One region of the Bradyrhizobium sp. S3.12.5 genome, then DNA from elsewhere that is predicted to be linked to it. Evidence: riboswitches for the same ligand, from Rfam matches in the RefSeq annotation. Region 1 holds a riboswitch; the other holds the start of a gene.
What was found. A riboswitch is a leader RNA that binds a small molecule or an ion and turns the genes downstream of it on or off. The one in region 1 is predicted to bind cobalamin.

Region 1 (7,456 bases):
CGACCAGCGCGGGCACGAGATCGAGCGGCACCTCGCGCTCGATCCAGTCGGTTCCGCGGCGCGCGCGGTGTTTTGCGATGCGCGCCTCCATTTCCGCATCGAGCGCCTCGGCCGTCGCGACATAGACCGGCTGCCCGGGGAAGGCGCGCGTGCGCGTTTCCGCACGCTTGCTCTTGCCCGATCGCGCTCCGCCCGTGATCAAGATGACGGCCATGAAGGTCTCCTGTGGGCCTGACTAATCACCAATCGTGGCCAAAGACAAAGCCGAAATCAGGCACCCGGGGGCTTGCGCTCGCCGCTCGCTTTGCGCAACAGGGGCGGGACAGGAGGCCAGTGTGGGTTTTGCGGGCGCGATGGTGGTGGCGATGGCGGTGGATGCCTTGCTGGGCTGGCCGTCAAAGCTGTTTGCGCGGATCGGCCACCCCGTGACCTGGCTGGGCGGGCTGATCGCCGCCATCGATGCCGGCTGGAATCGCGAATCTGACCCGCCGGCGCTCCGCCGCGCTGCCGGCATCGCCGGCGCGCTTCTGGTGATTGCGCTCGCGGTTGCGCTCGGCTGGCTGCTCCAGTCCTTGCTTCCCCCGAGTTGGATCGGAATCGCGCTGGCCGGCATCCTGGCCTGGCCGCTGGTGGCGCTACGTTCGTTGCATGATCATGTCGCCGCGGTCGCGAGTCCCCTGCTGGGCGGCGACATCGCCGCGGCCCGCGCGGCGGTCTCGCGCATCGTTGGTCGCGATCCCGCCGCGCTCGATGAAGCCGGCATCGCGCGCGCGGCGCTCGAGAGCCTTGCGGAGAATGCGTCCGACGGCATCGTCGCGCCGGTGTTCTGGGGTGCGCTGTTCGGCCTGCCCGGTATTTTGGGCTACAAGGCGATCAACACGCTCGACTCCATGATCGGCCATCGCAACGAACGGCACGAAGCCTTTGGCTGGGCCGCGGCGCGCATCGACGACGTCGCGAATTTCATTCCGGCGCGTCTGACCGGCTTTCTGTTCGTGATGCTGGCGCCGCGACGAGCCGCTGCGCTGTCGTGCATGATGCGCGATGCGCGCCGTCATCGATCGCCCAATGCCGGCTGGCCGGAGGCGGCGATGGCGGGAGCGCTCGGCGTGCGGCTCAGCGGCCCTCGCATCTATCACGGCAGCATCACCGACGAGCCCTGGCTGAACGGAGGCGCGCGCGATCCGCTTGCGGCCGACATCGGCGAGGGATTGACCGTCTACCGTCGGGCCATGCTGCTGCTCGCGGGGCTCCTTGCGATCCTGGCCTGCGCGTGAAAGAACAGGGCATGCGCGAGCACGGTGGAAATCTTGATCTGGCCCGGCAGCGTTTTGGCGGACGCGCAGAGGATTGGATTGATCTGTCGACCGGAATCAACCGGCTCACCTATCCGGTGGGCGAGATCGCCGCGCATCATTGGCAGGCGTTGCCGTCGCGGTCCGAGCTCGACGCCCTGCTTCAGACGGCCCGGCATGCCTATGGCACGAGCGCGCCGATCGTTGCGATGGGCGGCGCACAGGCTGCCATTCAATTGCTCCCGCAACTCGCGCCGCGCGGCCGCGCGCGCATTCTCGCGCCGACCTACAACGAATATGCCGCCGTTCTGTCGGCTGCGGGATGGGAGGTCGAGGAGGTGAGGGCGCCCGACGCGCTGGCGGGGGCGAACCTTGCCATCGTCGTCAATCCCAACAATCCCGACGGCCGCCGTTATGCGCCGAAGGATCTGCTCGCGCTGTTGCCGCGCGTCGGTCACCTCGTCATCGACGAGAGTTTTGCGGACGGCATTCCCGAGCTCTCGCTCGCTTCGGAAGCGGGGCGGCCGGGGCTGCTGATCCTGCGCTCGTTCGGAAAGTTCTATGGTCTTGCCGGCCTGCGGCTCGGCTTCGCGATCGGTCATGCGGATGACGTCGGCAGAATCGCGGCGGCGTCAGGTCCATGGCCGGTGTCGGGCGCGGCGATCGCGATTGGCTGCCGCGCCTTGCGCGATGACGCCTGGGCCAAGGCGACGTCAGCGCGGCTTGCCCGCGACTGCGTTCGCCTCGACGACATCGCGCAGTCGCAAGGCTGGCGGCTGGTTGGCGGTGCGCCCCTGTTTCGCCTCTACGAGGCGCCGGATGCGCGTGCCGCGCAGGACAAGCTCGCGCGTGGCCAGATCTGGTCCCGCGTCTTCGCGCAAAACCCGACATGGCTGCGCCTTGGGCTTCCGGGCGCTGAGGCCGAATGGTTGCGCCTTGCCGAGGTCCTAGCGCGCTAACGCGAGGAGGCCTTCGACGTCGAGATGCTTTTCGATGTGATCGGCGAGTGCGTCGAGCGCGCTCTCGACCCTGGCGTGATAGGGCTCGTCGCCCGCGGGAATGTCGAGCTTTGCAAGGAATGCCCTGCGAAATGCGTCCGACGTAAAGAGGCCGTGCAGATAGCTGCCTTGCACGCGCCCATCGCGTGAGATCGCGCCTTCGGGCTCGCCGTTCAGTTTGGAGAACGGCCGCGCGCGATCAGGTCCATCGGTGCGACCGATGTGGATCTCGTAGGCCTGGACCGGCTGATCCGTCGCCGCATGGACCGCCGTCACACGCGTCAGCGTCTTCTGCGGGCTCATCACAGTTTCCACATCCAGCAGGCCAAGGCCCGGCGTGTCGCCCGCGGGCCCCTCAATGCCATCAGGGTCGGCGACGCTGCGTCCGAGCATCTGATAGCCGCCGCAGAGGCCGAGCACATGACCGCCCCTGCGGTGATGCGCGAGCAGATCGATGTCCCAGCCCTGTGCGCGCAGAAAGGCGAGATCGCCGCGGGTGGATTTTGAGCCGGGGATGATGACGAGGCTGACATCGCCCGGGATCGCTTCGCCCGGACGCACAATCACGAGATCGACACCCGGCTCGAGCTTCAGCGGATCGAGATCGTCGAAATTGGCAATCCGCGACAGCCCGAGGCAGGCAATCTTGCACTGGTCTGGCTTGCGCGCGTCGCTTAAGCCCAGCGCATCCTCGGCCGGCAGCTCGCCGGCGCGCGCGAACCAGGGCAGCACGCCAAGGCCGCGCCATTCGGTCTTCGCTTCGATCAGCCTGTAGCCGTCGTCGAACAGCGTGGGATCGCCGCGGAACTTGTTGATGACAAAACCCTGGATCATCGCGGCATCGTCGGGGTCGATCACCGTCTTGATGCCGACGAGCTGCGCGATGACGCCGCCGCGATCGATGTCGCCGACCAGCACGACGGGCACGTCGGCCTTGCGCGCAAAGCCCATATTGGCGATGTCGGCCTTGCGCAGATTCACCTCGGCCGGACTGCCGGCGCCTTCGACCAGCACCAGATCGGAGCGCGCCTTCAGCCGCTCAAAGCTCTCCAGCACCGCGCCCATCAAGGAAGGCTTCATCGCCGCGTATTCGCGTGCACGCGCGGTCGCGATGCGCTTGCCCTGCACGATGACCTGCGCGCCGACATCCGTCTCGGGTTTCAGCAGCACCGGGTTCATGTCGGTGTGCGGCTCGACGCCGGCGGCGAGCGCCTGCAGCGCCTGGGCGCGGCCGATCTCGCCACCATCGATGGTGACGGCGGCATTGTTCGACATGTTCTGCGGCTTGAACGGGAGCACGCGGAGTCCGCGGCGCGTGAAGGCGCGCGCGAGACCGGCGACGATGAGCGATTTGCCCACGTCCGAGCCGGCTCCCTGGATCATCAATGCGCGCGCCATGGTTTTTTTAAGAGCTTGGTTTTTTCAGAGCTTGGTGTCTTCAGAACTCGACGCCGGCCTGCGCCTTGATGCCGGAGCGGAACGGATGCTTCACCAGCGTCATCTCGGTGACGAGATCGGCGATCTCGATCAGCTCGTCCTTGGCGTTGCGCCCGGTGAGCACGACATGCGTCATCGGCGGTTTCGAGGTCTTCAGGAAATCGACGACCTCCGCGATGTCGAGATAGTCGTAGCGCAGCGCGATGTTGATCTCGTCGAGCACGACCATGCGCAGATTGGAATCGAGAATCAGTTCCTTCGCCTTGTCCCAGCCGGCGCGCGCGGCCGCGATGTCGCGGGCGCGGTCCTGCGTCTCCCAGGTAAAGCCTTCGCCCATCGCATGGAACTGGCAGAGCTCGCCAAAATGGCCGGTGAGCAGGCGCCGCTCGCCGGTATCCCAGGCGCCCTTGATGAACTGCACGACGGCGCAGGGGAAGCCGTGGGCGACGCAGCGCACGATCATGCCGAAGGCGGAGGAGGACTTGCCCTTGCCGGCACCGGTATGGACGATGATGAGGCCCTTTTCGCCGCTCTTGGTCGCCATGATCTTGTCGCGCGCGACCTTGATTTTCGCCATCTTCGCGGCATGCCTGGCGTCGGCTTCCGCGGCCGTTTTTGTATCCGGTTCAGGCGTCATCGTACCCGGTCCTTCGGCTTGACAAGAGGCGGCCGGGGGCAAATGGTGACCCGGCGTTGGTTCCTGTCCTATGACAGGCGAAGAGGGAATGCGATAGGGTCCGAATCGGCAAGATTTGGGTCCAAACTGCAGCCGCCCCCGCGACCGTGACCGGAGAGATGCCCAAAGCCACTGATCCTACTTGCGGATCGGGAAGGCGGGGATCGAAGGGGAAACCCTGCTCCGCAAGCCGGGAGACCTGCCAGCGCGGACGATTCTTGAACCGGCGGACGGGGTGTTCCGCGACGGGGAAACGGGCCTTCGCAAGAACGGTTCGTGTGCCTCTTCGCCTCCCGCAGATACTTCTGGAAGAGGCGATGACCGTTACACTTCACGTCTGCATCACCTGCCGTGCCGGCGAGACGCCGAGCGAAGGCGAGGCGACACCCGGCAAGCGCCTGCATGGAGCGATCCTCGAGGCCGGCGTGCCCGACGGCGTCAATGTGGTTCCCGTCGAATGCCTGTCTGCATGCAGCCAGGGCTGCTCGGTGGCGCTCAGCGCGCCCGGCCGCTGGTCCTATGTCTATGGCCGGCTGTCGGATGCCAACGCGCAGGACGTGGTCGCGGGCGCTGCCGCCTATGCCGCCGCGCCCGATGGCCTCGTGCCGTGGCGCAGCAGGCCTGAGATCTTCCGCAAGCAGTCGCTTGCCCGCATTCCCCCCATTGCCGTGTTGCCGGAGGCCGCCGAATGAACTCGCTCGCAAAAGTCCCTGTGACGGTGGTCACCGGCTTTCTCGGCTCCGGCAAGACGACGCTGATCCAGCATCTGCTCGCCAATCCCAACGGCAAGAAGCTCGCCGTGCTTGTCAACGAGTTCGGCAGCGAAGGCGTCGACGGCGAGATCTTGAAGTCCTGCGCGGATGCGAACTGCCCCGAAGAGAACATCGTCGAGCTCGCCAATGGCTGCATCTGCTGCACCGTTGCGGATGATTTCATTCCGACCATGGAGAAGCTCTTGGCTCGCCCGGTGCGGCCCGATCACATCCTGATCGAGACTTCGGGGTTGGCGCTGCCAAAGCCGCTGCTGAAGGCGTTCGACTGGCCGGAGATCCGCTCGCGCATCACGGTTGATGGCGTGATCGCGCTCGCCGATGCCGAGGCGGTCGCCGCCGGCCGCTTTGCGCCGGATCCGGCTGCGGTCGAAGCGCAACGTGCGTCGGACGACAATCTCGATCACGAGACGCCACTGTCGGAAGTGTTCGAGGACCAGATCGCCTGCGCCGACATCGTGCTGCTGACCAAGGCCGATCTTGCGGGCGCAGCCGGCATTGAGGCCGCCAAGGCGTTGATCACCGCCGAGATGCCGCGCCGCGTACCGATGCTGCCGGTGACCGACGGCGCGATCGATGCGCGCGTCATCCTTGGCCTCGGTGCTGCCGCCGAGAACGATCTCGCCGCGCGCCCCTCGCATCATGATGGCGAGGAGGACCACGAGCACGACGATTTTGCCTCCGTCGTGATCGATCTTCCTGAGGTCACTGACATCGATGCACTGGTCGCATCGGTCCAGAAGCTGTCACGTGAGCAGAACGTGCTGCGCGTCAAGGGCTACATCGCGGTCGCGGGCAAGCCGATGCGCCTGCTGCTGCAGGCCGTCGGCGAGCGTGTGCGGCATCAGTTCGACAAGCCCTGGGGCGCGGGTCACAGGCAGTCAAAGCTCGTCGTGATCGGCGAGCACGGCGATATCGACGCGGCCGCGATCAAGGCGGGATTGGGAGTCTGATGCACGTCGTCTTCCGCGAGAGCCGCGGTCTCGAGGAGACCGCGACGCCAAGGGACATCGGCCAGGACCCGGCCGATCTCGTGGTGCTCTCGTACTCGGATTCCGACCTCGCGGCGTTCGCGGCCGGCTGGCGCCGCGGCCGCACCAGCCTGCCGTCGCTGCGGCTGGCGAATCTCGCGGAGCTCCGTCATCCGCTCTCGGTCGACACCTATATCGAGCGCACGTTGTCGCGGGCGCGCGGCATCCTGGTGCGGCTGATCGGCGGTGAGTCCTATTGGCCGTACGGGCTGGCGGCGCTGCAGCAGCTGGCGAAGGATCGCAACATCGTGCTCGCCGTGCTGCCGGCTGATGGTCGTGACGACACGCGGCTCGATGCCTATTCCACCTTGCCGGTCTCAACACTGCGCCGGCTGAAAGTGCTCTGCGACACCGGCGGCCCCGTCGCCGCGCAAGCCGCGATCGCGCAACTCGCGCTGGCATCTGGCCTATACGCCGGGCCGGTCGTCGGCGAGATGACCGTTCCCGAGATGGGCTTTTACGATCCCCCACGCGGCGTCATCGGCGCGCCGGTGCCGAGTGAAGGGAAGCCACGCGCGCTGGTGACGTTCTATCGCTCCTATCTCACGGCTGCCGAAACCGGTCCGGTCGATGCGCTGATCGCGGCGCTGCGCGAACAGGGGTTTGACGCTCACGGCGCGTTCGTCACCTCCCTGAAGGCCGCAGGCGTTGCGGATTGGCTGAGGACGTATCTCGCGAACAATCCTCCGGCGGCGATCGTCAATGCGACGGCGTTCTCGGCGATGGGGGACGACGGCACGACGCCGTTCGATGCCGCGTCATGTCCGGTGTTCCAGGTCGCGCTCTCATCGGCGCGACGCGAGGACTGGGCGGAATCGCTGCGCGGCCTGTCGCCGGGCGATCTTGCGATGCATGTTGTGCTGCCCGAGGTCGACGGGCGCCTGTTCGCGGGCGTGGTGAGTTTCAAATCGGCTGCGATGCGGGATATCGATCTGCAATTTTCGCATCTGGCTCATCAGCCGGATCAAGAGCGCGTGGGAGCCGTCGCCGCCCGCGTGGCGGCCTGGCGGCGGCTTGCGGAGACGCCGGCTGCCGAGAAGCGGCTGGCCATCGTGCTCTCGAACTATCCCGGCCGTCCGCACCAGATCGCGCATGCGGTCGGTCTCGACGCGCTCGCCTCGGTCGAAGCGCTGGTGTCCGATCTCACTGAAGCCGGCTTCGATGTTCCGCCAGTTGAAGCGCTGGGCGCGACACTGCTCAAACAGCAATTGACCTGGAGCGTCGCCGAGTACCGCGTGGCGCTCTCGCG
Region 2 (7,456 bases), on a different contig from region 1:
AACGGTCGTCCCGGCCGACGATCCATTGTGCGACTGTCAGGTGATCGCGGGGCGCACCACCATCGAATGCAAGACACGGAGAACGTCAGTCTGTGAGGCGATGGGTGAGATCAGGGTCGACGTCAATACGGTGCCGCACAAAGTGGGCTTCTGTGCCAGTTTGCGGGAGGGCGCGAGGCGAGGGAGATAGTGCGACAGCGGACCGTCTGCCTCTGGGTATTGTTTTCTGGCGTTTGGCTCTCTGGATGTGCCACGGCGGTTCCTAACTTCGACATTCCGGTCGATCAAAATGGACCGACGATACATTCCATCTCGCGTCGCGTAAGCTGCGAGCTGGTCCAGCTGATCGAGCGGGGCGACGCGATCTCAGATGCTCTGCTTGGTGACGACGTGGAGGTCGCTGTTCAGTTGAACCTGACTGTCAACGATACGGGAGGCCTCAGCCCGTCGCTGACTTATGCCAATGCGCCCTTTGCGTTCAGTCTGGGCAGAACGCTCAGCCAATCGCGGGAGCAAAATTTCACGCAGAAGTTCTATTACTCGACGCGGGCGCTGTGGAAAGAGGCCGAGGCCGTGAGGAGGGCGGACGGCAGTCTGGCGGAATGCTGGCCGATTGATACAAATCTCGCGGGTGAGCTGGGTCTGAAGAGAACCGTCGAGCTTGCCTTTACCTCGCAACATGTTGATTGGGGTAAGAAGCTTTCCGATGACGGCGGTGTCTTCGGAAGGTACGTCAATTTCGTCGTGACGAAAAATGTAAACGGCGGGCCGACCTGGACGCTGACCAGCTTTATCGGACCTGGGAGCAATCTTGGGTCCTTCTCCGAAGTCAACACTGACAAACTGACGTTTGCGTTTGCGCGCGGCGACACGGCCGGAACACCATTCCGGACGTCTGGCAGAGCGAAGGCGGATCGGCTCATCGAGCAGATCAACATTAATCAACTTACAACGCAGTTGTCGGGAGTCCGCCCGCTGAGATGATGTCATTGCGCAGGGTACGTCAATGAATGAGATCTTTTTTACTTCAAAGGGGCCGCGGAGGGGGTCGCAAGTTCGGCAAGTCCGGGGCGGAACGCATGTACGCCAGACCGATCGGGGTTGGGAATTACGAACATTCCGGACCGACGCGTGGACATCCATCGACCACGAGGCCGCGGTCGAAGTGGCGGCGGCGCCGGGAGGATGGCAGTCGTGGTCTAGCTGGACAAACCGGTCTGCACAGCCAATCGCCTCATTTGTGGCGCGATGGACGGTGCCCGCACCTCCAGCCGTCGCGAATGGTCAGACGATTTACTTATTCAGCGGACTGCAGGATGCAGCCGGCGATCATATCGTTCAGCCGGTGCTCCAATGGGGGCCATCTCCGGCTCGCGGCAGCACCAATGCGTGGGGGCTCGCGAGCTTTTGGGTCGGAGGCCAGAACGATCTGATGTTTACGACGCACTGGGAAGAGGTCGCTCCGGGCACGGTCGTGATCGGTCGCATGACGCTTACGGCGCAAAACAATGGGCTATTCAGCTGCACAGCTGAATTTGATGGCTATCCTGCCACGCAACTGACGTCCGAGAACCTTCCGGCCATGGTCGATTGCGTATTAACTTTGGAAGCATACGGTACGGGACCCAATGCGCCTTATCCTGAAGTCTCAGTCACGGAATTCAGTGCAATATCAATTGCCCCGGACTTCGTGGCGGCAAATGTGCGGTGGGCGGCGAGTGGAGGAGCGGTGATAAAGCGGGACGGTGTACCGAGGCTTGTATCGATGTCGCCTATCCGGTGGCCGGCGCATAATGAGGACCGCTTTGCGGATTTCGACACGAGCGACCGTCGGGCAAAACGGCTGTTCGTCAGCGGCGAGAATGCGCGGCCCTGACACGATCACGGCTCAGGCGACGCGAGCAAGTTCTCGGCGTTCCCACTGAGCTAGGCGATAAAGTCAAGCCGGCGCCGACCTGAAGGGTCTTAAGCTCGGGATCACGGCGCCGGGGTTATCGACCGACACCATGGCGCGTTACTACATCAAGAAATCAGGATTGGGCCCGCGCGATGTGAACATCATCGCAGTCGGCAGCGGCGCTCCAGGCTTGGATCAGCGTCTGGGCCATCGCGACACGCTTGCGCTGCCCGCCGGACAATTGATGCGGATAGCGCTCCTCGAACCCTTTCAGGCCGACTTATCTTCAAACCCTTCGGCCAGCCGTCGTATTCGATGATCAGAGACCAAGCGCCGTCAGGGCCGGATAGCTATCCGGAGGCAACGCAACCTCAATCATCTGCCAGCACCGGGCTTCGCCTCCGCATGTACCGCCTCGAGCAAATGCCGACCGTGGTGAGAGCTTCGGAAGTCGCGGGAAATCCATACCTGAAGCACACCGTACGCTCCAGCTGCTTCTCACGGCCTGTACGGCGGAGATGGTGGCGACCCCTACAATCTGCCGTGTGGCTTGTTGCTCGATGACAAAAATGTAGACCTTGTCGGGATCCTGAATCAGGCGACAAGGCCGCCTGCTTCGCGTCTTCAAGGCTGAACTCTGGTCCGGGGCCACCTAGTTCGGAAAGTAGCTTTTCGACCGCTTCTGCGATCGTGTCCTCATCTCCCGGCCGGCCTTTGCGCATAGCCGTGCCCGCGTGGAGCAGGCCTTGCGCTTCAGCGCCAATACGAACACCCGCCGCGTTAGCCCCTCTTGAGGAAAGTCATCGTCAGAAAGATACAGAAAACGCAATTGAGAGCAACTATCAACCTCGGTAGGGAATAGGACCTCCGCACTCGGTATAAGCAACACAGGTGAAGAAAGTGCAAGCTGTTGCCGTTCTCAGAATCGACTGCGACTTGATCAGCTGAGAACTCGTTGTGGACTTTCTTCGATTGGAACATAAATCCACCAGACCGTACATTCGCGCGTGGACAGCCCAAGCGATTGCCGACCGTCGCTCACGAGCGGCTCCATGCTGTAGACCTTGCACCATGATATTCGCCGCGGCCATAGGCGCATCAGCTCGGCGCGTCGGAATGTGAGATGCCCCAAGTCGCGTGCGTCACCCGTACAAAGTTGCGCGAAGTCCACCAGGTGTCATACGCGTGCGCCGACAAAATCGTGTGAACAACATCGCGAAAGATTTTGCACGCTAATGCACCATCTTAAGCTTACCTCGAAGAATCGAAAGATAATGCCAAGCACAGCTTGTTTGGACCTTCGCTCCTCGTTTAAGGGACCATCACGGAACGGGAGTGGTTGCGATGGGGCATGGGCAGGCCGAACTTGTCGGACGAAAACCTGTAATCTTCGGGCACCGTAAGGTGCGGCCGCGAGCGTGCGTGGCGGTCGGAAAGCGGCATCTGCGCGCCTTTCTTCGGGATGTGCTGGAGGGTATGGGGTTTGTTATCAGCGAATGCGGCACTGCTGACGAGTTGTCGCACGTACTCTGCACGGAGTTCCCTGATCTGATCCTGCTCGGCATTGGCTCGGATCGCATCGAGCCTGGACGATTGCTCGAGATACTCGTACGCGAAGAATTTGCGGGCAAAGTGCTGGCGTTCGGCGCCCGCGAGTCGATCATCATCACGGCAGTGCAACAGGTCGGGGGCGAATATGGACTTGCTATGCTGCCGCCACTGAGAACGCCGTTTGCAGCTGAGACGTTGCGCGATCGGGTCGCCATGCTCTTGCCCAGAGAGCCGGCGCCCCGTCCGGCGGTCCATGTCGGAGAAGCCTTACACGCTGGCTGGCTTGAGCTCTGGTATGAGCCGAAGTTTGACGCGTGTACCCTCAGCCGCCGCGGCGCCGAGGCGCTTGTGCGAATGCGGCACCCGACCTGGGGCGTTGTTCCACCGGCCTATTTCATCCCGGAGCCTCACGATCCGCATTTTAGGGAGTTGTCGCAGTTCGTGATCGACCGCGCCATCAAGGATTGGCACTATCTTCTGGAGCACCAAACTTCCATCGATCTCTCCGTCAATCTGCCGGCCGCATTCCTGATTGACCCGCAGGCGGTACGTGATCTCTGTCAGCGCATGCCGTCGCACCCGGATTTCGGCGGCTTGACGATTGAAATCGAGAGCAAGGAGGCCATCCAGAACCTAGATCTCCTGATCGAGGTCGCGCGTGAGGTTCGCTTTCACAACATTGGCTTTGCAATCGACAATGTCGGCACCAATTGGCCGCAGCTCATGGGGGTGGAAAAATTCCCGTTCATGAAGTTGAAAGTGGAACGGCAGTTCATCGCTGGTTGCGGAAATGGGGCCCTGAAGCGAACCGTGTGCCGCCATATCGTTGATCTAGCCAAAGAGTACAGTGTGCGCACTGTCGCCGAAGGTGTGGAGAGCGAGGCCGACCTGATTGCTGTGACCGAACTCGGCTTCGACCTTGCGCAGGGCCATCTGTTCGGAAAGGCCATGCCGCTGAAGCAATTTGCACAATCATCCTTCAGCCCTTCTCCACTTCGTCCAAAATAGTTGCACGACAGGTGGCTAAGCACGGTCAGGCAAAGCGGACCAGCGCTCGTCCGCACTGCTGCGCCTAGTCGGTACCAGGCGTGCTGACAGGCGGTCACTTTGCAAAGCCAGCGTCGCTCCTCCCAGCGCAACTTCATTTCTCTCCGAAGCCACGCGTAGCGTTTTGTAGCACAGACTGTTCTTGGCCAGTCTCAGCCAGTTCCGCGGAGATAACGTTGCAGCCATCAGCGAGGTTTGCACAAAACCTCCGGTCAAGGCGTGTGACCGAAGGTCTGCCGAGATCCGGCGTAGACGCGCGTTGGCTCGCGGCTTTTAGTCGCGCCGCCGGTTCGTAATCGTCGAGCCTCGCTTGGTCCCGCGCTGCTGTGATAGACAAACCTGGCAGCGCGCAGCGGATGAGTCGCGAGTGGCTCTCGGAGTAGGGCCCGAGGGCTCGTATCGCTCGAAATTAAGGCGGCCTGTTGCTGTCGCAGACGCAACATGGTCTCAGACCCGGGCAGCACAATTGCGCGAATTGCCCAGCATTGAGCGCGTCCGTTTGGCACGGCCCTTGAAAGGGATCGCGAATGGCATCGTTCGCCCAAAGGAGTCGGAAGGTATGGCTTACAAGATCGTCGCTTCGCAATGTACGGTTTGCGGTGCATGTGAGTTCGAGTGTCCCAACGCGGCGATCAGCCTCAAGCGCGACATTTACGTTATCGACGCCAAGAAGTGTACGGAGTGCGAGGGCCATTGCGACACGCCGCAATGCGCGGTCGTCTGTCCGGTGCCTGACACCTGTGTCCCGTCTAAGACAGCATAACCAACCCGCGTCGAGAAACCTTCATCGCTCGATTTCGCCTAAGACCGTCATAGCCGACCTAGTACGGCTCGCAATGACTTGGGCAACACGCAGCCAGGCTCGGTGGGTTGACGCATCGAGCCCCGTCCGCAAAATGCCGGAAGTCGTGGTCTCCGGTTTGATCCGGAGCTAAGAGGGAAGCCGGTGTAATCCCGGCGCTGCCCCCGCAACTGTGAGCGGCGAGCCGCTGTCCAACGAAGTCACTGAAGCCAGGCGGCTTCGGGAAGGCCGGACAGCAGCGACGACCCGCGAGCCAGCAGACCTGCCTCGACAAGATATCGTCCACGGGCGGGGTGTCCCGGTGGTGCACCTAACAGCTGTCGCTCACGCGACATTCGCTGCACGCGTCCGCCATGGCCTTTGCCCCAATCATGGGGTCTAAGCTATGTCTATTCGTTCGCTTCCCGTTGCCACACTGGGGACGTCACGCATCGGCCCACGACGCGAGCTCAAGTTCGCGCTCGAGAGCTACTGGGCGGGAAAGTCCAGCGCAGCCGAGCTCCTCGAGGCGGGAAGTGGACTTCGTGCCGCGAATTGGGCACGGCAGAAATCCCGCGGCGCGACCGTCATTCCTTCGAATGACTTCTCGCTCTACGACCATGTGCTCGATACTAGCGTAATGGTCGGCGCCATTCCCGACGTATACGGCTGGACCGGCGGTCCTGTGTCGCGCAAGACCTACCTCACCATGGCATGTGGCGCTCAGGATGGTGGTCACGCTCAGCATGGGCCTGGCGTAGCCGCGCAGGAGATGACGAAGTGGTTCGATACCAACTACCACTACATGGTGCCGGAATTTCAACAGCATCAAATCCTTAGGTATTCCTCTCGAAAGCCGATCGAGGAGTATGAGGAGGCAAAAAGTCTCGGCTCCCAGGGTCCCGTCCTGGTTGGCCCAGTCACTTTCCTGAAGCTCGGCAAAAGCTCAAATCCAGCATTCAATCCGTTGTCGTTGCTCGATCGGCTCCTCCCAGTCTATGTCGATGTTCTCCGCGAACTAGCCTCGCGCGGTGCTGAATGGGTTCAGCTCGATGAGCCATTCCTAGTGATGGACCTGGATGAGGCATTTCGGGCGGCTGTCCGCCGGGCCTATGCTCATTTCGCAAAGGCCGTGCCGGCGCTTAAAATCATGCTGGCCACTTATTTCGGGGCCATCGGCGACAATCTTGAAACAACCTTGGCCTTGCCCGTTGCCGGGCTTCATTTGGACCTGGTTCGGGCGCCCGAGCAGTTGGACACAATTGTGGCCACCGCCCGTAGAGATCTCGTGGTCTCGTTAGGCGTCGTCGATGGGCGCAACGTGTGGCGCTCCAATCTTCCGTCGCTGCTCCGCCACTTGCCCCTCTGGTCAAAAACCTGGGCAGGGACTGTGTTCAGGTTGCTCCCTCCTGCTCGCTGCTTCATGTTCGATCGACATTGAGCTAGAGACCGATCTCGATCCCAATCTGAAGACGTGGCTGGCGTTCTCAGTTCAGAAGATCAAGGAACTTTCGATATTGGGCAAAGCGCTGGCCGGCCATGCTGTCGAGGTGGCCGATTCACTTGCGTTCTCGGAGGACGCCGCCGTCACGCGCGCAACATCCCCCACGATCCACAACGCGAACATCGCCGGACGAATGGCCGCGATCGACGATAGCATGCGTCGCAGTCGCAGCGCATTCACCCAGCGCGCCCACGTCCAGCGCGCCGCGTTCGCATTGCCGATGTTTCCAACGACAACCATAGGATCCTTCCCGCAAATGACCGACGTCCGGAATGCGCGTGCGGCTCATGCACGGGGAGCGCTGAATGACACGCAGTACGAGCACCTTCTGAAAGCGGAGACAGCCCGTACCGTGCAGCGGCGGGAAGATATCGGCCTGGACGTGCTCGTCCACGGTGAGTTCGAGCGCAATGACATGGTTCAATACTTTGGCGAGCAGCTGTTGGGCTTCGCTTTCACCAAGCACGGCTGGGTTCAGTCTTATGGCTCGCGGTACGTTCGTCCGCCTATTCTGTTCGGAGATGTCTCCCGGCCGAAGCCCATGACCGTTGAGTGGTGGCGCTATGCGCAGTCTCTGACCAAAAAACCCGTCAAAGCTATGCTGACCGGACCGGTGACGATCCTGAACTGTTCGTTCGTCCGTGACGACATCCCGCGGAGCGAGACATGCCGACAG

Region 2: linked by a shared signal. The riboswitch ahead of metE (5-methyltetrahydropteroyltriglutamate--homocysteine S-methyltransferase) and the one ahead of ABIC09_RS02395 (DUF1636 family protein) in region 1 are both predicted to bind cobalamin.

What each region holds. Positions count from the first base shown of each region.
Region 1 covers NZ_JBEPRF010000002.1:36,832-44,287, reverse strand. The annotation lists gene cobU (bifunctional adenosylcobinamide kinase/adenosylcobinamide-phosphate guanylyltransferase) at 1-214, opposite strand, end outside; gene cbiB (adenosylcobinamide-phosphate synthase CbiB) at 336-1,277, shown strand; gene cobD (threonine-phosphate decarboxylase CobD) at 1,289-2,254, shown strand; gene ABIC09_RS02405 (cobyric acid synthase) at 2,243-3,691, opposite strand; gene cobO (cob(I)yrinic acid a,c-diamide adenosyltransferase) at 3,732-4,367, opposite strand; cobalamin riboswitch at 4,408-4,627, shown strand; gene ABIC09_RS02395 (DUF1636 family protein) at 4,724-5,098, shown strand; gene cobW (cobalamin biosynthesis protein CobW) at 5,095-6,129, shown strand; gene cobN (cobaltochelatase subunit CobN) at 6,129-7,456, shown strand, end outside.
Region 2 covers NZ_JBEPRF010000031.1:21,843-29,298, reverse strand. The annotation lists gene ABIC09_RS33210 (hypothetical protein) at 190-984, shown strand; gene ABIC09_RS33205 (hypothetical protein) at 1,433-1,876, shown strand; partial or broken gene ABIC09_RS33200 (ABC transporter ATP-binding protein) at 2,091-2,177, opposite strand; gene ABIC09_RS33195 (EAL domain-containing response regulator) at 3,242-4,456, shown strand; gene ABIC09_RS33190 (4Fe-4S binding protein) at 5,055-5,258, shown strand; cobalamin riboswitch at 5,388-5,581, shown strand; partial or broken gene metE (5-methyltetrahydropteroyltriglutamate--homocysteine S-methyltransferase) at 5,683-7,456, shown strand, end outside.